3 regions of the Modestobacter sp. VKM Ac-2979 genome follow, and region 2 is predicted to be linked to each of the others. Evidence: riboswitches for the same ligand, from Rfam matches in the RefSeq annotation. Region 2 holds a riboswitch; each other region holds the start of a gene.
What was found. A riboswitch is a leader RNA that binds a small molecule or an ion and turns the genes downstream of it on or off. The one in region 2 is predicted to bind thiamine pyrophosphate.
Positions count from the first base shown of each region.

Region 1: it holds a riboswitch for thiamine pyrophosphate, as region 2 does, so the genes downstream of both, thiM (hydroxyethylthiazole kinase) here and O2W15_RS05220 (purine-cytosine permease family protein) in region 2, are expected to answer to the same signal.
Region 3: it holds a riboswitch for thiamine pyrophosphate, as region 2 does, so the genes downstream of both, O2W15_RS22545 (alcohol dehydrogenase catalytic domain-containing protein) here and O2W15_RS05220 (purine-cytosine permease family protein) in region 2, are expected to answer to the same signal.

Region 1 is NZ_JAPVBO010000002.1:254,547-263,821, forward strand. It holds gene O2W15_RS05765 (hypothetical protein) at 1-305, shown strand, start outside; gene O2W15_RS05770 (GmrSD restriction endonuclease domain-containing protein) at 413-1,288, shown strand; gene O2W15_RS05775 (cupin domain-containing protein) at 1,316-1,774, opposite strand; gene O2W15_RS05780 (class I SAM-dependent methyltransferase) at 1,771-2,361, opposite strand; gene O2W15_RS05785 (DNA polymerase IV) at 2,393-3,727, shown strand; gene O2W15_RS05790 (tetratricopeptide repeat protein) at 3,789-4,727, shown strand; gene thiD (bifunctional hydroxymethylpyrimidine kinase/phosphomethylpyrimidine kinase) at 4,743-5,561, opposite strand; gene thiE (thiamine phosphate synthase) at 5,558-6,223, opposite strand; gene thiM (hydroxyethylthiazole kinase) at 6,220-7,014, opposite strand; TPP riboswitch at 7,008-7,101, opposite strand; gene O2W15_RS05810 (hypothetical protein) at 7,205-7,765, shown strand; gene O2W15_RS05815 (hypothetical protein) at 7,808-8,575, shown strand; gene O2W15_RS05820 (LamG domain-containing protein) at 8,572-9,141, shown strand; gene O2W15_RS05825 (HNH endonuclease signature motif containing protein) at 9,230-9,275, shown strand, end outside.
Region 2 is NZ_JAPVBO010000002.1:135,767-145,041, reverse strand. It holds gene O2W15_RS05240 (thiazole synthase) at 1-696, opposite strand, end outside; gene thiS (sulfur carrier protein ThiS) at 698-904, opposite strand; gene thiO (glycine oxidase ThiO) at 901-2,013, opposite strand; gene thiE (thiamine phosphate synthase) at 2,010-2,636, opposite strand; gene O2W15_RS05220 (purine-cytosine permease family protein) at 2,633-3,976, opposite strand; TPP riboswitch at 3,967-4,077, opposite strand; gene O2W15_RS05215 (TenA family transcriptional regulator) at 4,122-4,745, shown strand; gene O2W15_RS05210 (TenA family protein) at 4,742-5,371, shown strand; gene O2W15_RS05205 (ABC transporter ATP-binding protein) at 5,371-6,048, shown strand; gene O2W15_RS05200 (DUF6297 family protein) at 6,211-7,620, shown strand; gene fabG (3-oxoacyl-ACP reductase FabG) at 7,722-8,477, shown strand; gene O2W15_RS05190 (SDR family NAD(P)-dependent oxidoreductase) at 8,555-9,275, opposite strand, start outside.
Region 3 is NZ_JAPVBO010000009.1:13,703-22,977, reverse strand. It holds gene O2W15_RS22570 (LacI family DNA-binding transcriptional regulator) at 1-838, shown strand, start outside; gene O2W15_RS22565 (iron-siderophore ABC transporter substrate-binding protein) at 790-1,809, opposite strand; gene O2W15_RS22560 (acetyl-CoA C-acetyltransferase) at 1,891-3,108, opposite strand; gene O2W15_RS22555 (SDR family NAD(P)-dependent oxidoreductase) at 3,235-4,020, opposite strand; gene O2W15_RS22550 (hypothetical protein) at 4,179-4,403, shown strand; TPP riboswitch at 4,408-4,517, shown strand; gene O2W15_RS22545 (alcohol dehydrogenase catalytic domain-containing protein) at 4,508-5,518, shown strand; gene O2W15_RS22540 (MFS transporter) at 5,563-6,834, shown strand; gene O2W15_RS22535 (maleylpyruvate isomerase family mycothiol-dependent enzyme) at 6,848-7,540, opposite strand; gene O2W15_RS22530 (FAD-dependent oxidoreductase) at 7,721-9,275, shown strand, end outside.

The DNA of each region.
Region 1 (9,275 bases), 120 kb from region 2:
AGCCGGAGCCGGAGGAGACCGAGGAGCCCACGGCCCCCGAGGTGCCGGCCGAGCCGTCGGCCCCGGTGAACCACGGACAGGTCGTTTCGTCGGTCGCCAAGTCCAGCTTCGCGACGGGCCGGGAGCACGGCCAGGCCGTCTCCTCCGCCGCGCGCAACAAGGCGAGCAAGAACGAGCCCGCCCCTGCCCCCGCTCCCGCCCCCGAGGCCGACAGTGCCGAGGCCGTGGAGGTCGCCAGCACCGCTGACGCGACCAGCAACGGCAACGGCAACGGCAACGGCAACGGTCGGGGTGGCCGGGGCTGATCCCCCGCGCCGGGCGGCGACACGTCGCCCGGCGCGCCCGGCAGGTCCGCCGATCCGGGCCGCACGGAACCTACCGTCGGGGCTGGCCGACTCCCCGGGGGCTCCACGTGAAACACCGCATCACCGCGCTGGCCGCGCTCGCCGTCTTCGGCACCGCCGCCTGCGCACCGGCCGACACCCCGTCCGCCACAGGCGCGGACATCGTCTCCGAGGCCGCCCAGCAGTCGCCCTCCGCCGCCCCCACGTCTGGCCAGTCCGCCGCCGACGTGCTGGCCACGCTCCCGGTGAAGGGCCGCGCGGCGAAGACCGGCTACGACCGTGACGAGTTCGGTGCCACCTGGGCCGACGTCGACCGCAACGGCTGCGACACCCGCAACGACGTGCTGGCCCGCGACCTGACGCAGGAGCAGTTCCGGCCGGGCACCCAGGACTGCGTGGTGGTCAGCGGCACCCTGGTCGACCCGTACACCGCCCAGACCATCGCGTTCGAGAAGGGCGATGGCAGCAGCGTCGACATCGACCACGTCGTCGCGCTCAGCAACGGCTGGCAGACCGGCGCGTTCGGCTGGGACGAGGCCCGGCGCACCGCCTTCGCCAACGACCCGCTCAACCTGCTCGCCGTCGACTACGCGGCGAACCGGCAGAAGGGCGACGGCGATGCCGCCACCTGGCTGCCGGGCCACCGCGGCTACCGCTGCGCCTACGTCGCCCGCCAGGTCGCGGTGAAGGCCACCTACGGCCTGTGGGTCACCCAGGCCGAGCACGACGCCATCGCCCGGGTGCTGGACACCTGCCGAGGTGAGCCGGTCCCGACAGCGGCCGCGCCGGTTCCAGTCGACGTTCCCGCGGGAACGTCCACCGCGGTCGAGCCCTTCGCGAACTGCGACGCCGCCCGGGCAGCCGGCGCGGCACCCCTGCACCGCGCCGACCCCGGGTGGTCCGACCGGATGGACGGCGACGGGGACGGCACCGCCTGCGAGTGACTCACCCCGGCCGGTGCACGGTCGGGCTCAGTCCCGCAGGTTCAGCTGGTCGTGCCGGAGCGCGAACTCGTCGATCTCCGCAGGTGTCGGGGTCCGGCCACCGGCGTGCAGCTCCAGCAGCCCCTCGAAGTACTCCTCCCGCGGGATGCCGGGGGTGAAGAGGATCTGGAACCGGGCCCCGACGTCCGGGCCGACCGACCGGAACGCGTGCACCCCGGAGCGCGGCACGTAGACCAGGTCACCGGCGTGCGCCGTCGTCCACTCGCCGTTCGCCAGCACCGCCAGCGACCCCTCCAACACGTGGAACGACTCGCTGAACGTGCGGTGCAGGTGCGGCCCGGGACCGCTGCCGCCCGGGGCCATGGTCACCTCGAACAGCCCGAAGTCGCCGCGGGTCTGGGCGCCGGTGGCGACGAACCGGGTGCGGCCCGCCGAGCGCTGGTCGTCGCGCCGGGAGAAGGTCGCCGGGTCGGGCAGGAGGGTCATGCCGGACGCAGGACGGCGACCAGGAAGTCGGCGTCCGGGGACCAGGGTCGCAGGTCCCAGGTGGACAGCAGCACGTCGGGGGTCAGTCCGGCGCCGTCGGCGTCGGCGAGGAACTCCTCGAAGGCGTAGCCGCGCCCGGCGCCGAAGCCGATCGCCGCCCGCCCGTCCGGGCGCAGGTGGGTGCGCAGCCGACGGAGCACCTCGCTCCGGGTGCTCGGCGCGAGGAAGGCCATCACGTTGCCGGCGCAGACGATCCCGTCGAACCGGTCGGGCAGGTCCAGTTCGGCGAGGTCACCGACCAGCCAGCGGGGCCCGGGGTGGTCGGCCTCGGCGGCGGCGATCAGCACCGGGTCGGCGTCCACCCCGACCACCTCGTGCCCGGCGGCGAACAGGACGGCGCCGACCCGGCCGGGACCGCAACCGGCGTCCAGCACCCGGGCGCCGCGGGGCAGCAGCGCGTCGACCAGCCGCGCCTCCCCCGCCAGGTCCGCGCCCTCGGCGGCCAGCCGGCGGAACCTCTCGACGTAGGCGGCGGAGTGTGCCGGGTCCTCCTGGGACATCCGGCTCCAGCTGCTCTGTTCGACCATGCGGTCATCATGGCGCGGCATCATGGAGGGCGTGCGTCGGGAGCCCAGCATCCTGCACCTGGACCTCGATGCGTTCTTCGCCGCCGTCGAGCAGCGGGACAAGCCCTCCCTGCGCGGCCGGCCGGTGGTCGTCGGGGGCACGGGCGGCCGCGGCGTCGTCTCCACCGCCTCCTACGAGGCCCGGGCGTTCGGCGCCCGCAGCGCCATGCCCACCGCCGAGGCGCGCCGGCTCTGCCCGCCGGGCACCGCCTTCCTCGGTGGCCGCTTCGCCGCCTACCGGCGGACGTCGGAGGTGGTGATGGCGCTGCTGCGGGAGCTCTCCCCGCTGGTCGAGCCGGTCTCCATCGACGAGGCCTACGTCGACCTGGCCGCCGGTGGGCACGACCTGTCGGTCCCCGGGGTCACGGCGCTGGCCGCCGAGCTCAAGGCCCGGATCGCCGTCGCCACCGGCGGCGTGACCGGGTCGGTCGGGATCGGCACCTCCAAGGCGGTGGCGAAGATCGGCTCCGAGCTGGACAAGCCGGACGGGCTGACCGTCGTCCCGCCCGGGGAGGAGCTCGCCGTCCTGCACCCGCTGCCGGTGCGCGCCCTGGGCGGCGTCGGGCCGGCGACGGCCGAGCGGCTGGCCCAGATCGGGGTGAAGACCATCGGCGACCTGCACCGGCTCTCGCTGGTCGACCTGACCAGCCTGGTCGGCCAGGCGCACGGCGCCGGGCTGTACCGGCTTGCCCGCGCCGACGACGACCGGCCGGTGGTCACCGACCGGGAGGCCAAGTCGGTCAGCGCCGAGGAGACCTTCGCCCGCGACCTGACCGACCCGGCCCGGCTGGCCACCGAGATCGAGGCGCTGGCGACCCGGGTGGGCAGCCGGCTGCAGCGCTCGGGCACCTCCGGGCGCACCGTGACGCTGAAGGTCCGCCGCTACGACTTCAGCACCCTCACCCGGTCGCAGACCCTGGCCCACGCCGTGGACGACCCGCGACAGATCGCCGAGATCGCCCACCGGCTGCTCGGCGCCGTGGACCGCAGCGGTGGACTGCGGCTGCTCGGCGTCGGCGTCTCGGGGCTGTCGCCGTACGCGCAGGGCGACCTGTTCGCCGAGCCCACCGAGGTGGTGGAGCCCGTCGAGCTGGTCGAGCCCGCGGAGCTGCCGGCCGACCCGGATCCGGGCCCCGTCGTCGTCGCCTGGTACCCGGGGCAAGACGTCGTCCACCCCGACCTCGGCTCCGGCTGGGTGTGGGGCAGCGGGCTCAACCGGGTGACCGTCCGGTTCGAGGGCCCGCGCACGACGCCCGGTCCGGTGCGCACGCTGGCCGCCGACGACCCGGCCCTCCAGCCGGCCGACCCACCGGACTGGACCCCCTGAACGGGTGGACCCGCCCCTTCGGGGCATGCGCCGGACCCGGTGATCACGACAGACTGCCGACGTGCCCCTGGACCCGGAGAACGGCCCCGATGTCGACGCCCTCGTCGACCGCGGCTGCGCGCTCGCCGAGCTGGGTGACCACGAGCAGGCGGTCGAGCTCCTGGGGAGGGCGGCAGCGCACGGCGACCCGGTCGCCCTCCGCCACCTGGGCTCCTGCCTGGGCGTCCTCGGACGCTGGGCAGAGGCCGCCGTGGCGTACCGCCGGGCGGCCGACGCCGGACAGGACGACGCCTGGCTGGACCTGGCCCGGGCGCTGCTGCGGCTGGGGTGCTGGTCGGAGGCGGAGACCGCCGCCCGGACCGCGGTGGACCGGGGAGAGCCGGGAGGCTGGGCCGCGTTGAGCGTGGCGCTGCAGGGCCAGGACCGGGCGGCCGAGGTCGAGCGGACGTTCCGGGTCGCGGCCGAGCGCGGCGCGCACCCGGCGGCGCTGGAGCTGGCGTACCTGCTGCGGTCGTCCGGGCGGCAACTGGCGGCCTGGCACTGGGCGCAGGTCGCCGCGGACGCCGGCAACCCGGTGGCCCGCGCGACCCTGGCCTGCTGGCGCTGGCAGGAGAGCCACGACCGGGCTCTGGAGCCGGAGCTGCGGGCGGGCGCCGACCACCACCAGCACGCCCGTACCGGCCTGGCCGACCTGCTGCGCAGCACGGGGCGGGTCGAGGAGGCCCGGGCGGTGCTGGAGCGGGGCGCGGCCCGTGGTGAGGTCGCGACCTGGCTCCCGCTGGGCAACCTGTACCGCGACGAGCTGGACGACGCCGTCGCCGCCGAGGCCGCCTACCGGGCCGGGGTCGAGGGCGGTGACCTGCACGCCCACCACAACCTGGCCGTGCTGCTGCTGGAGACCGGCGACGTCGACACCGCCGTCGAGCACTTCTCCATCGCCGCCGCCGGCGGCGACGAGCTGGCCGCCCGGGTGTTGCGCGAGGTCCTCGGCGACAGCTGAGTCAGCGCGGCCGGCTCACCAGCGCCCGGCGAAGTGGTGCACCGGCCCGTGCCCGGAGCCGACGCCGAGGGACTCCCCCGCCTCGAGCGCGGCCTGCAGGTAGTCCCGGGCCCCGTCGACCAGCGGCGCCCAGTCCAGCTCGTCCCCCGCGAGCCGAGCGCGGGCGGCCAGCGCCGCGAGCGCCGAGGACAGCGTGCAGCCGGTGCCGTGGGTCGACGACGTCGCCACCCGCGGCCGCCGGGTCTCCAGCACCCCGGCCGCCGTCGCCAGCACGTCGACGCTCTCGTCCCCGCCCAGGTGCCCGCCCTTGAGCAGCACGGCCACCGGCCCGAGTTCCAGCAGCGCGCGGGCCTGCGGGGCCAGCTCCTCGACCGTCGTCGCCGGCGCCACGTCCAGCAGGGCCGCCGCCTCGGGCACGTTCGGGGTGAGCAGGTCGGTCACCGGCAGCAGATCGGTGCGGACGGCGTCCACCGCCTCCTCCGAGATCAGCCGGTCGCCGCTGGTCGCCACCATCACCGGGTCGCAGACCACGGGGCCGCCCGGGCGGTCGGCCAGCGCGGCGGCGACCGTCCGCACGACGTCCGCGGTGCCGAGCATGCCGAGCTTGGTGGCGTGCACGGTCACGTCGTCCAGCAGGGTGGCCAGCTGCGCGCCGACGAAGTCGGCCGGCACCTGGTGCACCCCGGTGACGCCGCGGGTGTTCTGTGCGGTGAGTGCGGTGAGCACCGCGGTGCCGTAGACGCCGAGCGCGCTGAAGGTCTTCAGGTCGGCCTGGATGCCGGCGCCGCCGCTGGGGTCGCTGCCCGCCACGGTCAGGGCCACTGCTGCGGTCATCGGGCCACCAGCTCCCCGGCCATCGCGGCGCGCAGCGTGCGGGCGGCGGCCGCCGGGTCGGTGGCGGCGCAGATGTCGGAGACGACGCAGATGCCGTCGACCCCGGTGCCGGCCACCGCAGCGGCCGTGGCGGCGGAGATGCCGCCGATGGCCACCGACAGCAGGCCCCCGGCGCGGGCCCGGGTGGCCAGCGCGCGGGTGCCCGGGAGCTCCAGGGCGGCGCCGGCGTCCGGCTTGGTCGGCGTCGACCAGACCGGGCTGAGCCCGACCAGGTCGGCGGTGCCGGGCGGGAGGGCGAGCACGTCGTCGAGCTCGGCCGCGCTGCCGACGGAGACGCCGATCAGGGCGTCGGGCCCCAGCAGCGTCCGGACGTCGGCGGCCGGCAGGTCGTCCTGGCCCAGGTGCACGCCGTCGGCCCCGGTGAGCAGGGCGACGTCGACGGCGTCGTTGACGAAGAGCCGGACGTCCGGGGTCGGCCGGAGCACCTCCTGCACCGCGCGGGTGAGGGCCAGCAGGTCGCGGCGGCCGGCGGCCTTGTCCCGCACCTGGACGGCGGTCACCCCACCGGAGACGGCGGCGGCGACCACCTCGGGCACCGACCGGGGCGCGCAGAGCAGCGTGTCGGTGACCAGGTAGAGCCGGGGGTCGAAGCCGGCCCTCATGCGCTGCGGACGTCGGCGCGGGCGAGCGCGTCGCCGTCGACCGCGTCCAGCGCGTCCAGCCACAGCGCGGCGAACGTGCCGGGCCCGGCGGCGAGCCCAGCGGCGGCCTCGGCGGCCAGCGCCACGTGCGCGTGGGCGGCGACCACGGCGATGAGCGGGTCACCGGTGGTGGCGGCGTAGGCGGCGACGATGCCGCCGAGCGCGCAGCCGGCGCCGGTGGTGCGGGTGAGCAGCGGGGAGCCGCCCCCCACCCGGACGACCCGGTCCCCGTCGGTGACGACGTCGACCGGACCGCTGACCGCGACGACGCCACCGGTCCGGCGGGCCAGCTCCTGCGCCGTCTCCAGCGCCGCCTCCGGGGAGTCGGTGCTCTCCACGCCACGGCCGCCCTTGCCCGCGCCGGCCAGGGCCAGCACCTCCGAGGCGTTGCCCCGGAAGACGGTCGGGCGCAGCTCGACCAGGTCGGCGGCGAGCTCGGTGCGGAAGGTGAGCCCGCCGACGGCCACCGGGTCCAGCACCCACGGGGTGCCCACCTCGCCGGCGGTTCGGGCGGCGAGCCGCATCGCCTCGGCGGTGCGCTGCTGCACCGTGCCCACGTTGACCAGCACCGCGGAGGCGACGGCGGCGAACTCACCGGCCTCGGCCGGGTCGTCGACCATGGCCGGTGCAGCGCCGATCGCCAGCAGCGCGTTGGCGGTGATCGTCTGCACGACCGTGTTGGTCAGGCAGTGCACCAGGGGTGCGGAGTCGCGCAGCGCCGTGCCGGCAGCGCGCAGATCGATGGCGTCCATCGCCGTGACATCCCTTCGCCAGTACCAACTGGAGCAGGTTCGACGGGTGTGCTCTCAGTCCCCGGTGGGACACCCCGTGTCAGCTCCCGACGCTAACACCGCCCTGCTCACCCGGGAGGGTGACGGGGGAGCTCAACGTCCGGTCCGGTCCCGCCGATGGAACGGGGTGAGGTCTCATCGTGCGCGCCGGGTGCGCCTCGGCACGGCTGTCTCGGCCGGCACCGCGCTGGTGCTGGCCGCAGCCCTCGTGTGGCACGGCGCCTACGCCGGGTTCAGCGACACCACCGTCAGCCGGCCGTTGCCCACCGTGAGCACCGGCACGCTCACCCTGACCGACGACGACTCCGCCGTCCGGATGTTCACCGCCACGGGGCTGCGGCCCGGGGCCACAGCCACCAGGTGCATCGCCGTCGCGGCCGCCGGGTCGCCGGCGACCGTCCGCTTGTACGGCACCGGCCGGAGCAGCACCAACGGGCTGGCCGGTCAGCTCGACCTCACCATCGCCGTGGGAACGGGAGGCGGCAGCGGCAGCTGCACCGGCTTCCAGCCCTCCGCCACGGCCTACACCGGCACCCTCGCCGCATTCCCCACCGACGGCTGGACCGTCGGCGTGGGCAGCTGGACCAGCTCCGGGGCAGCGCCGACCAGCCGGGTCTATCAGATCGGCTACACGCTGCGGGCGAGCGCACCCGCCAGCACTCAGAACGGCACCGCGACGCTCAGCCTCGTCTGGGAGGCACGCACCCGATGACCGCCACCCGCGTCGCCGCCTGGCGTCAGCACGTCCGCGCTGGTGGTCAGCAGCCTCGCCCGGGCGCTGCTCGGCACCGTGGCGCTGCTGCTGCTCGCCTCCGTCGCGCCGACCGTGGTCGGCTGGCAGACCACCGTCGTCCTGTCCGGGTCGATGGCACCCGGCGTCTCCTCCGGGGACGTCGCCGTCGTCCGGCCGGTGCCCGCCGCGGAGCTCGCCGTCGGTGACGTGCTCCTCGTCGACGACCCCGACTCCCCCGGCCTGCTGCGCCTGCACCGGCTGGTCGCCGTCGAGGACGGCGGCCTGCGCCTGCAGGGCGACGCCAACCCCACCCCTGACCCGCAGCTCGTCGACCCGTCCGCCGTGCACGGCGTCGGGGCGCTCCGGCTGCCCGGTCTGGGCCTACCGGTGCTGTGGGCCGCCGAGGGCCGGGCGCTCCCCCTCGCCGGCGGTGCGGCCCTGCTCGCACTCGTCGTCACGCTCGCGCTGGCCCACCGCACGCCCGAGGACGACGAGGAGCCGGCGACGGGGAACCCGTGGCGGGCCGCCCGGACCGCCGTCCCCGCGGTCGCCGTCGGCCTCACCGCCCTGCTCGGCACCCTGCCCGGGCTCTCGGTGGCGGGCGCCGTCTTCACCGCGACCACCGCGAACGACGCCAACTCCTGGGCCTCGGCCCGCTACTACACCTGCACTCCGCCGGCGCGAGCGCGCCCGGCTACCTGGCTCTGCAGGAGACCGCGGGGCCGGTCGCCGCGAACAGCGGGCTCTACGCGAGGTCGGTCAACGGCTGGTACAGCGGCAGCGGGGTGACCTACCGGGTCCCCGGCCCGGCCTGCGGCGGCGACGGCAAGGCGGTCAGGCTCGACGGTGGCTCCGGCTTCATCTACTCCACGACGGCGCTGGCCGATCCGCAGACGTTCACCGTCCAGGTCTGGTTCTCGACCACCACCAGGGAGGGCGGCAAGCTGATCGGGTTCGGCAACGGCACCAACGGGGCCGCCTCCAGCCAGTACGACCGGCACGTCTACATGACCCACTCCGGCAAGCTCACCTTCGGTGTCTACAGCGGGTCCCCTCAGACGGCGACGTCCCGCGACGGCTACAACGACGGCGCCTGGCACCAGATGACAGCCACCTTCTCCCCGGGCACCGGCCTGCGGCTCTACGTGGACGGCGCCCTGGTCGCCGCGCGCCCGGAGGCGACCTCGGCCGAGCCGTTCACCGGCTACTGGCGGGTCGGGTACGACTCGATCGGCCCGGCGTGGCCGGCGAACCCGCGGAGCGAGCACTTCGCCGGGTCGGTCGCGCACGTGAGCGTCTACGCGAACGTGCTGTCCGACGCGGACGTCGCCGCCCAGTACCGCGCCGCCGGCTGAGCCGCGGACCCGCTGAGGCGTTCCCGCGGGAACGTCGCCGGGTCGCTGAGCTGCGGTTCCTGTCGTACCTCGGCCCTAGCGTCGGGTCATGGGTGCAGTCGCGGCGGTGCGTGGGATGTCGGAGCAGCGGTCGG
Region 2 (9,275 bases):
CCGGGCCCGGGTCACCGCCGACGCCAACAGCACCGCGTCGCACCCGAGCTCCATCGCCAGTGCGGCGTCCGAGGCGGTGCCGATGCCGGCGTCCAGCACCACCGGCACGCTGACCTCCTCGCGGAGCAGCGCGATGTTGTAGGGGTTGCGGATGCCCAGCCCGCTGCCGATGGGTGAGCCCAGCGGCATGACCGCGGCGCAGCCGACGTCCGCCAGCCGGCGGCCCAGGATCGGGTCGTCGGTGGTGTAGGCGAGCACGGTGAAGCCGTCGGCGACCAGCTGTTCGGCGGCGTCCATCAGCTCGACGGCGTCGGGCAGCAGCGTGCGGTCGTCGCCGATGACCTCGAGCTTGATCCAGTCCGTCTCGAAGGCCTCCCGGGACAGCTGCGCGGTCAGCACGGCCTCCCGGGCGGTCTGGCAGCCGGCGGTGTTGGGCAGCAGCCGCACCCCGCAGCGGTTGAGCACCTCGAGCATCGCGCTGCCCGCGGCCGCCTCGACCCGGCGCAGCGCCACGGTCACCAGCTGGGTGCCCGAGGAGCGGACCACCCGCTCCAGCACCTCCAGGCTGGGCAGGCCGCCGGTGCCCAGGATCAGCCGGGAGGTGAACGTCTCCCCGCCCAGGGTGAAGGGGTCGGCCGACTCCTCCTGCTCCAGCGCGGGGGCCAGGTCCTCGGTCAGTTCGCGGTCCTTCTGCATCTCAGCCTCCTGCGGTGGGGGCGAGCACCTCGAGGCGGTCGCCGGGGGAGAGCTCGGTCGTCGCCCAGCTGCTGCGCGGCACGACGTCGCCGTTGCGGGCGACCGCGACCCGGTCGTGCCCGCTGGTGCGGTCGGCGACGAGCGCGGCGACGGTCGTGCCGTCGGCCAGCTCGACCGGGCTGCCGTTGACGGTCAGCGAGATGGTCATCGGTGGGGGAACCTCTCGACGGTGAACGGTGCGGCGAGCTCGGGCAGCTCGCCGGTGGCCAGCAGCTCGGCGACGAGGTCACCGGTCACCGGGGTGAGCAGGACGCCGTTGCGGTGGTGGCCGGTGGCCAGCACCAGCCCGGGCAGCGTGCTGGGCCCCAGCAGCGGGGCGTTGTCGTCGGTGCCGGGCCGCCAGCGGGCGAGGGTCTCGACCAGCTCCAGCTCGGTCACCCCGGGTACCACCTCGATCGCGTCGTGCAGCAGGTCGTGCACCCCACCGGCGGTGACGGTGGCGTCGAAGCCACGGTCCTCGGTGGTGGCCCCCACGATCAACCCGTCCTCGCCGTAGGGCACCAGGTAGACCTGCCTGCTGCGGACGAGCGCGCGCACCGTGCCGGTGAGCAGCCCGGCCGCACCGGCCATCCGCAGGATCTGCCCCTTGACCGGCCGGATCGGCAGCGGCGGCACCCCGGGGAGGGTGTTGCTGTGCGCACCCAGGGCGAGGACGACGGTGCCGGCGGCCAGCTCCTCGCCGCCGGTCAGCTGCAGGCCGGTGGCCCGCCCGCCGGCGACCTGCACACCGGCCACCCGGTCGCGGACCAGGCGCACCCCGGCGGCCTCGGCGGCTGCGGTCAGCGCCCGGTGCAGGGCCCGGCCGTCGACCGAGTGGTCGCCCTCGACGGCCAGCCCGCCGCGTAGGCGGGGGGTGAGCGCAGGCTCCCGGCGGCGGGTGTCCCGCGGGGTCAGCCGCTCGACGGCCAGCCCGAGCTCCTGCTGGTAGCCGTGCAGCGCGTCCAGCGCCCGCACGTCGTCGGCGTCGAAGCCGACCACCAGGGTGCCGACGGTGCGCAGCCCGACCGGCAGCCCGCTGGCCGCCTCGACCTCGGCGGCGAACGCCGGGTAGCGCTGCAGGGAGGCCAGGCACAGCCGCAGCAGCGCCTCCTCCCCGTAGGCGGCCTCGGTGACCGGTGCGAGCATCCCGGCGGCGGCCGCCGAGGCGCCGGCGCCGGGGGCGTCGTCGACGACGGCGACCGACAGGCCGCGCTGCGCCGCCCGCCAGGCCACCGACAGCCCGATCAGCCCACCGCCGGCCACCGCCACGTCGATCACCGGGCGCCCGCCAGCGCCCGCAGCAGCTCGGCCGTCGCGGCCCCCGGGTCGGCGGCGGCGGTGACCGCGCCGACCACCGCGACCCCGGTGGCGCCGGCGGCCAGCAGCTCGCCGACCCGCGCCGCGGTGACCCCGCCGATGGCGATCACGGGCACCGGCACCGCGGCGGCCACGGCGCCGACCCCGGCCACCCCGATGGGGTCGGGGAGCCCCGTCTTGGTGGTGGTGGCGAAGGCCGGGCCGACGCCCAGGTAGTCCGCCCCCTCGGCCACCAGCTGCCGGGCCAGCTCCGGGTCGCGCGCCGTGCCGCCGAGGAGGTGCCCCGGCCCGGCGACCCGCCGGGCGGCGGCGAGCGGGAGGTCACCGGCGCCGAGGTGCGTCCCGTCGGCGCCGACGGCGAGGGCGACGTCCACCCGGTCGTTGACGAGGCAGGTGGTGCCCGCCGGCCGGCAGAGCTCGACCACGGCCCGGGCGAACTCGTACAGCACCCGGTCGCTGCAGCCCTTCGCCCGCACCTGCACCACCGGCGCACCGGCGGCCACCGCGGCGGCGATCGCGGCCAGCGCGGCCGGTCCGCCGTCGGCGTCGGTGAGCACGTGCAGCCGGCCCAGCGGGGGGGTCATGCCCGTTGCCGCCCGCGGCGGGCGCCGAGCAGCGCGATCACCGCGGTGAGGGACGCCGCCACGGCCAGGCTGATCAGCGAGGCCGACCAGCCGTTGGCCGGGTCGATGCCCAGGTCGGTCTGGCGTGCGGTCCACCAGGCGGTCCAGCCGGCGCCGACGCCGGAGAAGAAGGTCGGCAGGGTCAGCTGGTAGGCGACGAACCCGGCCAGCCACGGCAGCAGGTAGACCAGCCGGGCCGGAGCGGTGTCCGAGGTGTCCCACCGGCCGGGGGCGCTCAGCGCGTAGGCGACCAGGAAGACGCCGATCAGCGGCACGAAGACCGCGCCGATCAGGAAGAGGAACGGCTCGTAGGCCACGATGTCGAAGCTCAGCGCGAGCAGGGTGGCGGTGGCACCGACGCCCAGCGCGAGCAGCCGGCGGTCCAGCCGGGCCACCACGTTCTGCGCCGACACGGCCGTGGAGTAGACGTTCGCGAACGCCTCGTCGAGCTCGACCGTGATGAGCACCAGCACCGCCAGCGCCCCCAGCGGCACGGCGAGCAGCGCGTCGATGACGTCCAGCCCCGAGCTGCCGTAGGCCGCCAGCGCCAGCACGCCGAGGCTGAACATCGCGACGGTGGCCAGGCCGTAGCCCAGGGCGGTGCTGGTCCCGGCGACCCGGCCGCTGCGCACGTGCCGGGTGTAGTCGGCAGCGAGGGGGAACCAGGAGATCGGCAGGGCGATCACGATGTCGGTCGCCGTCCAGAACGACGCGGCGCCGCCGCTGTCCAGCGCCGCCCGCGGCTCGGACAGCACCTCGACGAACAGGTAGGCGATCGCGGCCAGCGCGGCCCACACCGCGTAGCGGGACAGCACCTTGACCACGCCGAGGGGGCGCAGCGCCATGGCGGTGGCCAGTACGCCGGCGACCAGCACGAACGGCCAGCGAGGCGCGTCCAGCACCCGGGACGCGGCCTCGGCGATGATCACGATCTCGAAGGTGGCCCAGCCGATGCACTGCACCAGGTTCAGCGCGGTGGGCAGGTAGGACGCCCGCCGGCCGAGCAGGCCGCGCAGCAGCACCATCGCCGGCACCCCCTCGCGGGCGCCGGCCGCGGCGGCCAGCCCCAGCAGCGAGGCGCCGATCACCGCGCCGACGACGATCGCGCCGATCGTGACCGACAACGGCCGCCCGGGCAGGACGACGTAGACGGCGGCCACCGGCAGCAGCAGGCTGATGCCCAGGTTGCCCCACAGGCCCGCGGACTCGCGGAAGCCCAGCGTGCGGGCTGGTGGCTCGGTGAGGGTGAGGGGTGCGTCCGCCCCGGACGTGGTCGTGCCGACGGTTCCAGATGTGCTCATCACGGGCTCCCTACGCCGGCATTACCCGGTCAGGTTCCAGCGGTCGGCGGCGCGTCAGCCGCCCTCTCAGCCCGGTCCTCCGAGCTCCCGCACATGGCTCGACGCCATGACGGGGCCACCATAGCCACCTCGTAGAGTCCGCGCCGTGCCGGTCGCCGAGCTGCTGCAACGCCATCCCGAGATCTGGCGCGGGGCCACCGCGCACCCGTTCCTCACCGCGGTGCTCGACGGGTCGCTGCCCGCCGGCGCCTTCGACACCTGGCTGGTGCAGGACGCGCGCTTCGTCGCCGACCTGCTGCGCTTCCAGGCGCGGTTGCTGGCCCGCGCACCGCGGCCCGCGCAGGCGGTCCTGGCCGGGGGCCTGGTCGCGCTGGTCGAGGAGCTGGCCTGGTTCGAGGAGCAGGCGGCCGCCCGCGGCCTGGACCTCACCGCCCCCGCGCTGCCCGCCACCGCGGCCTACGCCGAGCTGCTGCAGCGACTGGACGCCGCCGAGGTGCCGGTCGCGCTGACGGCGCTGTGGACCATCGAGCGCACCTACCTCGACGCCTGGACCACCGCGCTGCCCGGGGCCCCGGCCTACCGGGAGTTCGTCGAGCACTGGACCGTGCCGGGCTTCGCCGGCTACGTCGCCGGCCTGGAGGCGGCGGCCGACGCTGTCGGCGGGGGCAGGGACGCGGTCTTCCTCGACGTCGTCGCCGCCGAGGTGGCCTTCTGGGACATGGCACTCGGGGACGGGGCACTCAGCGATCCGGCGGTGCAGGCGCCGTGAGCCTGGCCGCCGGGCTCTGGGCCGAGAACGCCGACCTCGCCGCCGTCGCGCTGGCGCACCCGTTCGTGCAGGGCATCGCCGACGGGAGCCTGCCGACCGACCGGTTCGCCGGCTACGTCGCCCAGGACGCGTTCTTCCTCGAGTCCTTCGCCCGCGCCTACGCCCTCGGCGCCGCGTACAGCCCTGACCGGGCCGGCCTGGACGTCTTCGTCGACCTGCTCGCCGGCGTCCGCGAGGAGCTGCGGCTGCACGAGGGCTACGCGGCGCGCTGGGGCATCGACCTGGCCGTGGTCGAGCCGCTGCCGGCCACGCTGGCCTACACCGAGTTCCTGCTCGCCACGGCGGCCCTGGGCGGGGGAGGGCTGACCTGCGCTGCCATGACGCCGTGCATGCGGCTGTACGCCCACCTCGGGCAGTCGCTGGCCGGCCGGCCCGCCACCCCGTACACCGAGTGGGTCACCACCTACGCCGACCCGGCCTTCGAGGAGCTGGCGGCCACGCTGGAGCGGCTGCTGGACGACACAGCGGCCGACACCCCCGCGGTGCGGCGCGCCTACCGCCGGGCCATGGAGCTGGAGATCGGCTTCTTCGACGCCGCGTGGCGCGGTGGTGCGGGGCCCGGCTGATGGTCCTGCTGGCCGCCGAGCAGCTGTCGGTCGGCTACGGCGACGAGCCGGTGTGCGCCCCGGTGACGGTGTCGGTCGCGCCCGGGACGGCGGTCGCGCTGGTCGGCCCGAACGGCGCGGGCAAGTCCACCGTGCTGCAGACGATGGTCGGCCTGCTGCCGCCGCTGACCGGGACGGTGCGCTTCGCCGGTGGCCCGGTCGACGAGCGGGACGCCGGTTTCCGCCGGGCGGTCGCCGGGGTGCTGGACGACGACGCGTTCTTCCCGTCACTGACCGGTGCGGAGCACCTGCTGCTCACCGCCCGCGCCCACGGGGTCACCGACGCCGAGGAGGTGGTCGAGGCGGAGCTGGTCTCCTTCGGGCTGACCGACCGGGCCGGCGCGCTGCCCTCGGCGCTCTCCTCCGGCCAGCGCCGGCGGCTGGCGCTGGCCGGGGCACTGGTGCGACCGGCCGACCTGCTGGTGCTCGACGAGCCGGAACGCCGCCTGGACACCGCGATGCGCCGGGCGCTGGCCGACCGGCTCGCGGCGCTGGTGGACGCCGGCGGCGCGGTGCTGTTCGCCAGCCACGACCCGACGTTCATCGGCACCCTCGCCGACCACGCCCTGGTCATCGGTGAGGACGAGTGCCCGGTGGTCGCGCCCGAGGACGCCGTCGCGGCGTTGCAGGAGGGCTGAGCCACGGCGGCGACGACCCCGCTGCAGGCGCGGCCGGCGGAGGAGTGGAGCGGCACCGCCGTCCGCCGGTACACCCGCCGGGCGACGGCCTCGCGGGCCGACACCAGCTGGCTGACCCGGGTCGGGGACGCCCTGTCCGGACTCACCTCCGCCGGGGTCTTCGTGGCGCTCTGCGGGGGCGCCGTCTCCAGCCTCCGCGAGCAGATCGCCGCCCGCCCGGCTGCCGATGCGGCGGTGCTCCCCGGTTCGCTGACCGCGGCGGCGGTCGCGCTGTCCCTGACCGCCGGGCTGACCGCGCTGTTCGCCCGGCTGGGACCGGTCAGCGCCACGCCTGCGGCCGTGGTGTGGTGGCTGCCCCTGCCCGCGGGGCGCCGCGGACTGCTCCGCGGCGAGCTGCGCCGGGCGGTCGGCCTGGCGGTGGCGGCGGCGCTGGTCGTCGGCGTCCCGGTGGTGCTGGCCTGGAGCCGGACACCGGTCGGCGTCCTCGCCGGGCTGGCGGGCGGTGCGCTGCTGGCGGTGACCGCCGTCGCGGTGCTCGTCGTCCGGCAGGCCGGTGGTGGCGGCCGCTGGGTGCCCGCTGTCGCCGGGGCGGTGACCGCGCTGGCCCTGGTCGGTCCCGCCGTCGTCGGGTGCGTGGTCGCCGGGCTGGGGGTGGGCCTGCCGGACGTCGCGGGGCGGGCCTGGTCGCTGCCGGCGCCGGTGGCGCTGGGGCTGCTCGGTGCGCTGCTGGGGGTCGCCGTCCTCTGCCTGGTCCTGGCCGACCGCCGGCTGGCCGACCTCTCTGCCGGTGCGCTCCGTGCGTCGGGGGAGACCGCGCAGTACGCCACCGCGTCGGTCTTCTCGCTGGACACCCGGGAGCTCGGCCGGGCGCTGGGGACGACGGTGCACCGGCCACGGCGCCCGCTGGCCTGGCGCTGGGTGCGGCGCCCCTGGCAGGCGGTCGTCGCCGGCGACCTGGCGGTGCTGGCCCGGTCCCCCTGGCGCTGGGGGCAGCTGGCGGTCGGGGCGGCGCTGCCGGTGCTGGCTGCGCGCACCGAGGGGCTGGCCGAGGTGCCCGCGCTGGTGGCGGTGACCGTCGTCCTCGGCTGGTGGACCGCCGCCACGTCGCTGGGTGAGCCGAGCCGGCGGGCGTCCGCGGCGCCGGCCGCCGACCGCGGGCTGCCGCTGGGCGGCGCGGCGGTCGTCTGGGCCCGGGCAGTCGTGCCGGCCGCGGTGCTCGTGGGTGTCTGCGGGGCCTCGGCGCTGCTCGTCGGCCAGGGCACCGGCGCGCCGGTGGCGTGGCTGGCGCTGGGCGCGGTCACCGCACCGGCGTGGGCCGGAGCGGCCGTGCGCGCCGGCTACCGCCCGGACCTGGACTGGTCCGGGCCGGTGCTCGCCTCGCCGATGGGCGCCGTGCCGGTCGGGGTGGGCAGCACGCTGGTGCGCGGGCCGGACGTCGGGCTGCTGGGCACCGTGCCGGTCGCCCTGGCGCTGCTGCTCGGCACCGCTCCCTGGTGGCTGGTCGGCGCCGGGCTGCTGTGGTCGCTGGCACTGGGCGCGCTCGCCGCGGGGACGGCCCGCCCCCCGGACTGACCCGGCCGGGTGCGGGCGCCCTGCGTGCGTGGTGCTAAGCAGTGGGGCAGGACGGCGGGCCGGACGACTGTGTCCGCCGACGAACTCGACGAGGAGATGCAGTGGCTCAGCAGCGGACGGCGATCATCACGGGAGCGGCGCGCGGGATCGGCGCGGCCATCGCACGGCGGTTCGCCCAGGACGGGATGGCGGTCGCCGTGCTCGACCTGGACGAGGCGGCCTGCGCGGGCACGGTCGAGGAGATCCAGAAGGCCGGTGGTGAGGCGCTCGCGGTGGGCGCGAACGTCGCCGAGGAGGAGTCGGTCGAGGCCGCGGTGGAGCGGATCGCCGCCGAGCTCGGGGCGCCGACCGTGCTGGTGAACAACGCCGGCATCACCCGCGACAACCTGCTGTTCAAGATGAGCGTCGCCGACTGGGACGCCGTCATGGGCGTGCACCTGCGGGGTGCCTTCCTGATGAGCAAGGCCGCGCAGAAGCACATGGTCGAGGCCGAGTACGGCCGGATCGTGAACCTCTCCAGCGTCTCGGCGCTGGGCAACCGCGGCCAGGTCAACTACTCCGCGGCCAAGGCGGGCATGCAGGGCTTCACCAAGACCCTCGCCATCGAGCTCGGCCGGTACAACGTGACCGCCAACGCGATCGCCCCCGGCTTCATCGAGACCGAGATGACCGCGCAGACCGCCGAGCGGGTGGGCGTGCCGTACGAGCAGTTCAAGGAGATGGCCGCCAAGCAGATCCCGGTCGCCCGGGTCGGCCAGCCCGAGGACATCGCGCACACCGCCGCGTTCCTGTGCAGCGAGGGCGCGGGCTTCGTGTCCGGCCAGGTCATCTACGTCGCCGGCGGCCCCCGCGCCTGAAGAAGGACCCCGCTGCCCCCCGCCACTCGCAGGCTCGTGGCGGGACCCTGCAGCGGGGCCGTCGGGCCGCCGCGCCGTCAGTCGGCGCGGCGGCTCGGCCCGCCGTGCAGACCCCGGCGGGCGAGCTCGGCGGTGAGCCGGGTCCACACCCGCACCGGCAGCAGCCGGGCCAGCTTCATGGCGATCATCATCGGCACCGGGAAGACGACCTCGGCCTTGTCCCGGGCGATGCCGTCGGCGATCGTGCGGGCCGCGACGTCCGCAGGCACCTTGAACGGCATCGGGTAGGTGTTCCGGTCGGTCAGCCGGGTGGTCACGAACCCCGGGTTGACGATCTGCACGACGACGCCCCGCGGCGCCAACGACCCGCGCAGGCCCTCCAGCAGGTTGATCAGCGCCGCCTTGCCCGCGTTGTAGGCCTCCGAGCCGGGCATCCCGCGGTAGCCGGCGACCGAGGCGACGCCGACGACCCGGCCACGCCCGGCGGCCAGCATCTGCGGGACGACGGCCTCCATGGTGTGCACCGCACCCATCACGTTGACCTGCAGGTGGTCGGCGAACAGCTGCGAGTCCCACGGTTCCACGTGGAACGACGACCAGGTGCCGGCGTTGAGCACGGCGACGTCCAGTCCGCCCAGCGCCTCCCGCACCCGCTCGCCCGCCGCGACGGTGGCCGCCCGGTCGGTGACGTCCAGCGGGACGACGACCATCCGCCCGGCGGCCACCTCGGCGAGCTGCTCGGCGCTGCGGGCACTGATCGCCACCCGGGCCCCGCGGTCGGCCAGCTCCATCGCCAGC
Region 3 (9,275 bases), on a different contig from region 2:
GCTGGTCTGCACCACCGGGGGCGACCCGGCGCGCGAGGCCTCGTTCCTGCAGACGGTGCGCCAGCACCACTTCGACGGCGTGGTGATCGCCGGCTCCGGCGCGAACACCGACCTGGTCAACGCCCTGGTCGAGGCGGGGCACGCGGTCGTGACGATGAACCGCGAGGTGCCCGGCTCCCTGGCCCCGTCGGTGATGTCCGCCTACGAGACCGCAGCCCGGCTGGCCACCGAGCACCTGCTCCAGCTGGGGCACACCCGGATCGCCGCGATCGAGGGCCCGCCGGCGGTGACCTCCGGCCGACTGCACGACGCCGGCTTCCGGGCCGCGATGGCGACGGCCGGCGTCCCGGTCCTGGACGAGCTGGTGTGCCGGGGGCCCTTCACACCCGACTTCGGCCGGTGGGCCGCCGCCGAGCTGCTCGGCCTGCCCGAGCCGCCGACGGCGCTGCTGGTGACCAACCACGAGGCGTCGTTCGGGGCGCTGCCGGTGATCGGCGACAGCGTGTTGCGGGTGCCCGACCAGCTGTCGGTGATCTGCACGGAGGACGAACCGTTCTACGAGTGGTGGTCGCCGCCGGTCACCACCGTCGACAACCGCGCCGCCCTGCTCGCCGTCGGCGCGGCCGACCTGCTGCTCGGTCAGCTGACGACCGGCGCGCAGGACCTCCCGTCGCGCCACACCGAGCTGGTGACCCCGGTGCTCGTCGAGCGCGGGTCGACCGCACCACCACCTGCGCGGCCGCCGGGCCGCCGCGGAGGTGTCCACGGCGGCCCCGCGGTACCCCCAGCTCAGCCGACCACCTCGGACAGCTCCGGCGCGAAGCCGTCCAGCAGGTAGGGCAGGCTCAGGGCGCTGGCGAACTGCAGGGCCGCGTAGTCCTCGTCCTCGATGAAGATCGACCGGCCCTCGGTCACGGTGGGGAGCCCGGACAGCACCGGGTCGCCCTCGATCCCCGCCCGTTCGGCCTCGGACCCGGACTGGAAGACCAGCACGTCGGCGTCCAGCATCCGGGCCTCCTCCCGGCTGACGGTCCCGTAGAAGTCGCTCTGCGCCGCGGCGTCCAGGGCCGGGTCGACGACCATGCCCAGGTCCAGGAAGAACCGGGTGCGGGTGTCGTCGGACGTGTGGAAGGGGTACTCCCCGCCGTAGGCCGGGCCGGAGAGGGTCACCGTCTTCCCCTCCAGCTCGGGGTGCTCGGCCCGCGCCGCCGCGATCTGCTCCTCGACGTCGGCGATCAGCTCCTCCGCGCGGTCGGGCTGACCGAGCGCCTCGCCGGTGATCCGGGTCTGCTCCTGCCAGGGGGTGCCGAAGGCGATGTGCTCCTCGGGCTGCACGACCGTCGGCGCGATGGCGCTGAGCGTCTCGTACTCGTCCTCGGTCAGCCCGGCGGTGACCGCCATGATCAGGTCCGGGTCGAGCGACGCGATCTGCTCCGGGTCGACCTCCGCCCGCGACAGGATCTCCGGATCGGCGTCCCCGGCCGCCTCGTCGGCCCACGGGAAGAAGACGTCGTCCTCGGGGCCGAAGGCGTAGCGGACGGCGACCGGGACGACACCGAAGGCGAGGATCGCGTCCTGCTCGGTGTAGCCGAGGGAGACCACCCGCTCGGGCTCCTCCGGGATCGTCGTCGTCCCGTAGGCGTGCTCGATGGTGACCGGGAAGGCGGCCTCGGCTGCCGAGCCGGCGGCGGCCTCGGCCGGCTGCTCGTCGGACTCCGACGAGCAGCCGGCCAGGACGGCGACCGCGAGGACAGGGAGGACCACGGCGGTGGTGGACGTGCGTCGCGCGAGCGACCGGGAGAGCAACATGGTGTTGTTCTACCTGAGGGCAGCCTTACCTAACTAACCGGTCGTCGCCCTCGTTGCCCGATCGAGAACCTGGGGGTGCGGTCAGACGACCCGCTCGAACACCGCGGCGAGCCCCTGCCCACCGCCGATGCACATCGTCTCCAGGCCGTAGCGGGCCTCCCGGCGGCGCATCTCGTGGGCGAGCGTGGCCAGGATCCGGGCGCCGGTCGCCCCCACCGGGTGCCCCAGGGAGATGCCGGACCCGTTGACGTTGACCCGGTCGCGGTCGTCCCCGCCCAGGCCCCACTCCCCCAGGCAGGCCAGCACCTGGCTGGCGAACGCCTCGTTGAGCTCGATGAGGTCCATGTCGGCCAGCGTCAGCCCGGTCTGCTCCAGCACCTTGGCCGTCGCCGGGACCGGGCCGATGCCCATGGTCTCCGGCGGCACGCCCGCCACGGCCCAGCCGGTCAGCCGGACGAACGGCTGCCAGCCACGGCGGTCGGCCTCGGCGCGGGTGGTCACCACGCAGACGGCGGCGCCGTCGTTCTGGCCGGAGGCGTTGCCGGCCGTCACCGTCGCCTCCGGGTCGACCCGGCCCATGACCGGGCGCAGGCCGGCCAGGTCCTCCATCGTCGTGTCCGGGCGGGGGTGCTCGTCCTCGGTGACCGTGCGGGCCGGCGTCTTGCGGGTCCCGGGCACCTCGACGCCGATGATCTCCTCGGCGAACCGGCCCTCGCGGATGGCAGCGCCGGCGGCCTGCTGGGAGCGCAACGCCCAGGCGTCCTGCTCCAGCCGGTCGACCGAGTACTCACGGCGGACGTTCTCCGCGGTCTCCAGCATGCCGCCGGGCACGGGGTGGTGGAGGCCACCGGCGGTCTCCCGGGCACGCGCCAGCCGGTCGTGCAGCATGACGCCGTCGCCCTTGGCCCCGCTGCGCAGCCCCAGTGCGTAGTGCTCGACGTTGCTCATCGACTCCACCCCACCGGCGACGACGACCTTGCCGGCGCCGGCCGCCACCTGCATCGCGGCGTAGATGACCGCCTGCAGGCCGGATCCGCAGCGCCGGTCGATCTGCAGGCCGGGCACCTGCACGCCCAGGCCGGCGTCCAGGGCGGCGATCCGGCCGATCGCCGGGTTCTCACCGCTGGGGCTGCAGTTGCCGAGGATGACGTCGTCGACCTCGCCCTCCCCCAGCCCGGTCCGCTCCACCAGACCCCGCAGCGCGGTGGCGGCGAGCTCGTTGGCGGACAGACCGGCGAAGACCCCGCCGAAGCGACCGACGGGAGTGCGGACCGGGGAACAGATGACGACGTCGTCCATGCCCTGACTCTGCCAGCTCCGCCCCGGCTCGGTGCAGTGGAGCCGACCACTGACCGGAAGCCGGCGTCGCCCGGAACGCCGACGACGCCCCTCCCGGCGGACCGGGAGGGGCGTCGTCGGAGCGGGTCAGTCGCGCGGCTTGGCCATCGCCTCGTGCGCGGAGGACTTGAGCGAGTCGGGGAGCAGCTTGTTCGCCGCGCCCTGCACCTTCGTCTTCAGCGAGGCGGCGAGCACCTTCTCCTCCCCGGCCATCAGCGCCTCGAAGCCCTGCGCGGCGACCTCGGCCGGGTCGTCCTTGGGGCCCTGGCCGATGGCGGTGTCGTCCAGGTCGGCCCGGGAGAAGAACTCGGTGTCCGTGGGGCCGGGCATCAGCGCGGTGATCGTGACGGCGGAGTCCTTGAGCTCCTGCTGCACGGCCTCGGTCAGCGACTGGACGAAGGACTTCGAGGCGTTGTAGACCGGCTGGTAGGCGCCGGGCATGGTCGCCGCGATCGAGGAGGTCACCAGCACCCGGCCCGCGTTGCGACCGGTCATCTGCACGAGCACCAGCTTCAACAGCGCGGCGGTGGAGACCACGTTGAGCTGCATGACCTCCAGGTCATCGGCCCAGTCGGTGTCGACGAACGCACCGCCGCGGCCGACGCCGGCGTTGAGCGCGGCGGCGTCCAGCGGGCGGCCGAGGCCCTGCACCCGGGTCCACAGCTGCTCGATCCCGTCGGGGGTCCGCAGGTCGGCCTGGACGGCGGTCACCTCGGCGCCCTCGGCGCGCAGCTTCGCGGCCGCCGTGTCGATCGTCGGGTCCTCGGCGTCGATCACCAGGTCGAAACCGTGCTGGGCGAACTGCTTGGCGAGCTCGTACCCGATCCCGCTGGAGGCACCGGTGACGAGGGCGAGGGGCTTGGTGTCGGTCATGCACCTCGCCCTACCCGCCCCCATGGCCGGGTTCACCCTCCGCGAGCGCCTTTCCGGCCGCGGGGGCTGGTGGCCGCACCCGGGGTCAGGGAGTGCGGCCGGACCGACCCTGGCACCCCCTCCTGACAGTTCCGTGTGCACCGGCTCAGACTCGGCCCATGACCGAGGACGCGAGGCCGGCCGGGGACGCCGGCGTGATCTGTTCGGCGAAGGGCTGCCGGGAGCCGGCGACCGTCGTCCTGGTGTGGAACAACCCGAAGGTGCACACCCCCGACCGGGAGAAGACCTGGACGGCGTGCGAGGCGCACCGCGAGCAGCTCTCCCACCACCTGGCGATCCGGTCGTTCCTGCGCCGCGTCGAGCCGGTTCCCCCGCTGCGGTAGCTTCAGCGGCGCACACGGGAGCCCGGGCGCGGGCTGAGAAGGCGGACGACCACCGCCGACCGTCCACACCTGATCCGGTTCATGCCGGCGGAGGGAGCTGCTCGATGCTCGCTGCTCGATTCCACGCACCCGGTCGACCCCTGGCCCTGGACGACGTCCCGGTGCCCGAACCCGCCCCCGACGAGGTGCGGGTGCGGGTGCACGCGGCCGGGGTCTGCGGCACCGAACTGCACTTCACCGACGGCCTGTACGCGCCGTCCCGGACGCCGATGACGCTGGGCCACGAGGCCGCCGGCACGGTCGACGCGGTCGGGTCGGCGGTCACCGGCTGGGCCGAGGGCGACCGGGTCGCCGTGTACTACTACCTCTTCTGCGGCAGCTGCCGCTGGTGCCTGCGCGGTCGGCAGAACCTGTGCCTGACCCCGCGCGGCGTGCTCGCCTTCGCCGCGGACGGCGCCTTCGCCGAGCAGCTGGTCGTGCCGGCGCACTGCCTGGTCCGGCTGCCCGACGAGCTGCCGTTCGAGGCTGCCGCACCGCTGTGCTGCGCCGGCACCACCGCGGTGCACGCGCTCACCGAGGCCGCGGTCGAGCCCGGTGACGTGGTCGTCGTGCTCGGCGCCGGCGGCGTGGGGCTGGCCGCGGTGCAGGAGGCCCGGCGACGCGGCGGCGTGGTCGTGGCCGTCAGCCGGGACGACGCCCGCAGGTCGGCTGCCCGGTCCGCCGGGGCGGTGGCCGCGGTCGCCCCCGCCGAACTCGCCGACACCGTGGCCCGGCTGTCCGGCGGGCAGGGCGCCGACGTCGTCGTGGAGCTCGCCGGCGTCACGGCGACGCTGGAGCTCGCGACGGCGGTGCTCGGTCGCCGCGGCCGGCTGGTGCTGGTCGGCTACAGCGCCGACGCCCTGACGGTGAGCCCGCTGGCGCTGGTGGTCGCCGAGCAACGGGTCATCGCCAGCGTGGGCAACACGCTGGCCGAGCTGGAGCAGGCGGTGGCCCTCGCCGCGGCCGGGCAGCTGGCGCCACCGGTGGCCGGCACGCTGCCGCTGACCCAGGTGAACGATGCGCTGGACCGGCTGCGCGCCGGGGACGTCGCAGGGCGGCTCGTGCTCATCCCCTGACGCCCCGCAGCGGCGTGCCGGGCCGCGTGTGAGGATCGGCGCTCGTGCGACATCGCAGCAAGGACGCCCCGCTCCCCCGCGAGGTCGGTGTCCTGGCGATCGTCGCCTTCGTCGTCGCCCTCGGCTTCGGCATCGTCGCCCCGGCGATCCCGCTGTTCGTCCGCGACTACGGGGTCGGCACCACCGCCGTCGGGTTCGCCGTCAGCGCGTTCGCCTTCTTCCGGTTCATCTCCGCCTTCGCCGGGGGCTCCCTGGTCGAGCGGATCGGCGAGCGCGCCGTGCTCGCCGCCGGGCTGGCGATCGTCGCGGTCGCCACCGCCGCGGCCGCCCTGGCCGGCAACTTCCCGCTCTTCGTCGCCCTGCGCGCCGCCGGCGGGATCGGCAGCGCGATGTTCACCGTGGCCGCCCTCTCGCTGCTGCTGCGGACGGCTCCGGCGGCCCAGCGCGGCCGGGCCGCGGCCACCTACCAGGGCGGCTTCATCCTCGGCGGCATCGCCGGCCCGGCGGTCGGCGGGTTCCTCGCCGAGGTCTCCCCGCGGCTGCCGTTCTTCGTCTACGGCGGCTTCCTGCTGGTCGCGGGGGTGGTCGCGCTGGTCCTGCTGCGCCCGGCCGCGCTGCCCCCGGTCGCCGGGGCGGCGGCCGACCCGGATCCCGCCGCCGACCCGGCCCCCGCCGCTGACCAGGTGCGCGGCGGCGGCCCGTCGGCCGTGGCCGTGCCCCCCGCGGGCGCCGACGGTGGCGGGCTGCGCGCGGCGCTGCGGTCCCGGGCCTACGTCGCGGCGCTGGTCGCCAACCTGGGCGTGGGCTGGGTGCTGTTCGGCGTCCGCAACTCCCTGGTGCCGCTGTACGTGACCGAGGAGCTGGGCAAGACGGTGGCCTGGGCCGGCGCCGGGCTGCTGGCCGGGTCGGTGGCGCAGGCGATCGGGCTGCTGCGGGCCGGCCGGCTGGCGGACAGCTGGGGCCGCCGTCCCTCGCTGCTGCTCGGTTCGGGGCTGGCCACCGCGGCGATCGCCGTCCTGGTGCTGCCGCCGACCACCGCGGCGTTCCTGCTCTCGATGGCCACCTTCGGGCTGGGCGCCTCACTGCTGGCCAGCGTGCCGGCCGCGGTGGTCGGCGACGTCAGCCCGGCTCGGGGCGGCCGGGTGGTGGCGGTGTTCCAGATGGTCGCCGACCTGGGCGCGGTGGCCGGGCCGCTGGTCGCCGGCTGGCTCACCGACGCCTTCTCCTACCAGGTCGCCTTCGCGGTCAGTGCCGCCGTCCTGGGTGCGGCGATGCTCGCTGCGCTGGCGATGCCGCGGGACCGTCCTGCCGGCTGAGCCGGCAGGCCGGTCAGAGCCAGGGCGCCAGCGTCGGCAGCGGACCGTCGGCCTGCAGCTCCTCCCCCGCACTGCGGCCGGTGACCCACGCCGCGACCGCCGGCAGCGGACCGGCGACGGCCAGGGTGCCGGTGCCCCACTCCCGGTCACCGGCGAACAGCGCGACGTCGGGCACGGAGTCGCGGCGGTCCCACATCCGGAAGACGTCGTCGACGAGCGCGGCCAGGACGTCGTCCGGGAGATCCGTGAAGGCGACGCCCTCGTCCAGGTCGACCGCGTGCACCCACACCTCCCGACAGCGCATCCAGGGCACCTCCGCGGCCGGCACCTGGCGCCCCTGCGCGGTGCGTACCTGGGCTGTCCACGCCTCCTCGGGCAGGCCACGGACCGCGGCGGCCAGCCGGCCGGTCGCCGCGACCACGGCAGCGCGCAGCTCGGGGGCCGGCAGCTGCGCCGCCTCGTAGATCTGGGCGTCCCGCGCCTCCATCGAGGGGTACATCGGCGTCTCCACCCCGGTGCGCGCCCAGGTCAGCAGGTTCACCAGCGCGTCGGCGTTGGCCGCCAGGTGCGCCAGGAGGTGCCGCCGCGACCAGCCGGTGAGCAGGGACGGCGCGTCGAGCTCCTCGTCGGTCAGCCGGCCCAGCGCCGTCCCGAGGAGCCGTTCGCCGTCCTCCCACCAGCCGAGCGTCTCGACCGGCGCGGTCATCGACGGGTTCCGGGCTCGTGCGCGGGCGCGGTCATGACGTCACCCTGCCGCGCCGGGCGCCGGTGTGCCAGAGCTGGCGGTCGGGACTACCGCCGTTCACCTGCACCCGGTTGGATGGAGGTGCCATCGGGGGCCTGCCCACCGGGGCGGTCCACCTCGACGGCGCCGACCGGAGGTGCTGTGCCCGCGCGACCCGTCCTGCTCACCGTCGACGACGACCGGGCGGTCAGCCGCGCCGTCGCCCGCGACCTGCGACGCCACTACGGCGACCGCTACCGGATCGTCCGCGCGGAGAGCGGCCGCGACGCGCTCGCCGTGCTGCGTGAGCTGACCGCGCGCGGCGAGGCCACCGCCCTGCTCCTCGCCGACCACCGGATGCCCGGGATGACCGGCGTGGAGTTCCTGGAGCAGGCGATGGACCTGGCGCCGACCGCCAAGCGGGTGCTGCTCACCGCCTACGCCGACACCGACGCCGCGATCCGGGCGATCAACGACGTCGACCTGGACCACTACCTGCTCAAGCCCTGGGACCCGCCGGAGGAGCTGCTCTACCCGGTGCTCGACGAGCTGCTCGAGGACTGGACCCGCACCGCCCGGGCGCCGTTCGAGGGCATCACGCTGCTGGGCCACCAGTGGTCGGCGGAGACCCAGCAGCTCAAGGAGTTCCTGGCCCGCAACCAGGTGCCCTACCGGCACCTGCAGGGCGAGGACGCCGCCGGCATCCGCACCGCCGCGGACCTGGCGGACGACGCGACGCTGCCGGCCCTGCTCTTCCCCGAGGGCACCGTGCTCCGCCGGCCCACCCTGCAGCAGGTCGCGCAGCAGGTCGGGCTGGCCACGACCGCCGGCAGCCCGTTCTACGACGTCGTGGTGGTGGGCGGCGGGCCGGCCGGACTGGGCGCGGCGGTGTACGCGGCCAGCGAGGGGCTGCGCACCCTGCTCGTCGAGCGGACCGCCACCGGCGGGCAGGCCGGCCAGAGCAGCCGGATCGAGAACTACCTGGGGTTCCCGCTCGGGGTGTCGGGCAGCGAGCTCGCCCAGCGGGCCCGCGACCAGGCCGTGCGGTTCGGCGTCGAACTGCTCACCGCCGCCGAGGTCGTGCAGATCGCACCCAAGGGCGACGGCCGGGCGCTGCTCTTCGCCGACGGCAGCCAGGTCGCCGCGCACGCCGTCGTGCTGGCCACCGGCGTCTCCTGGCGGCTGCTGCCGGCCGAGGGCGCCGCCGACCTCACCGGCCGCGGCGTCTACTACGGCGCCGTCGCGCACCAGGCCGCCGACTGCGCCGGCGAGGAGGTCTTCGTCGTCGGCGCGGCCAACTCCGCCGGCCAGGCCGCGCTGCACTTCGCCCGCTTCGCCAGCAAGGTGGTGGTGCTCTGCCGGGGCACCGACATCCGGCAGAGCATGTCCGAGTACCTGGTCGCCCGGATCGAGGCCGACCCGCTGATCGAGGTGCGCACCTGCACCCAGGTGCAGTCCGTGGAGGGCGCCGACCACCTCGAGCGACTGGTGCTCGCCGACTCCCGTACCGGTGCGACCGAGGTCGTCCCGGCGTCCCGGCTGTTCGTGTTCATCGGCGCCTCGCCGCCCACCGAGTGGCTGGGCGAGGCGTTCCTGCGCGACGAACGCGGCTTCCTGCGCACCGGGCCGGCGCTGCTGGACGAGGCGGGCCGCCCGCCGCGGGACTGGCCGCTCACCCGGGCCCCGTACCACCTGGAGTGCTCCGTCCCCGGCGTGT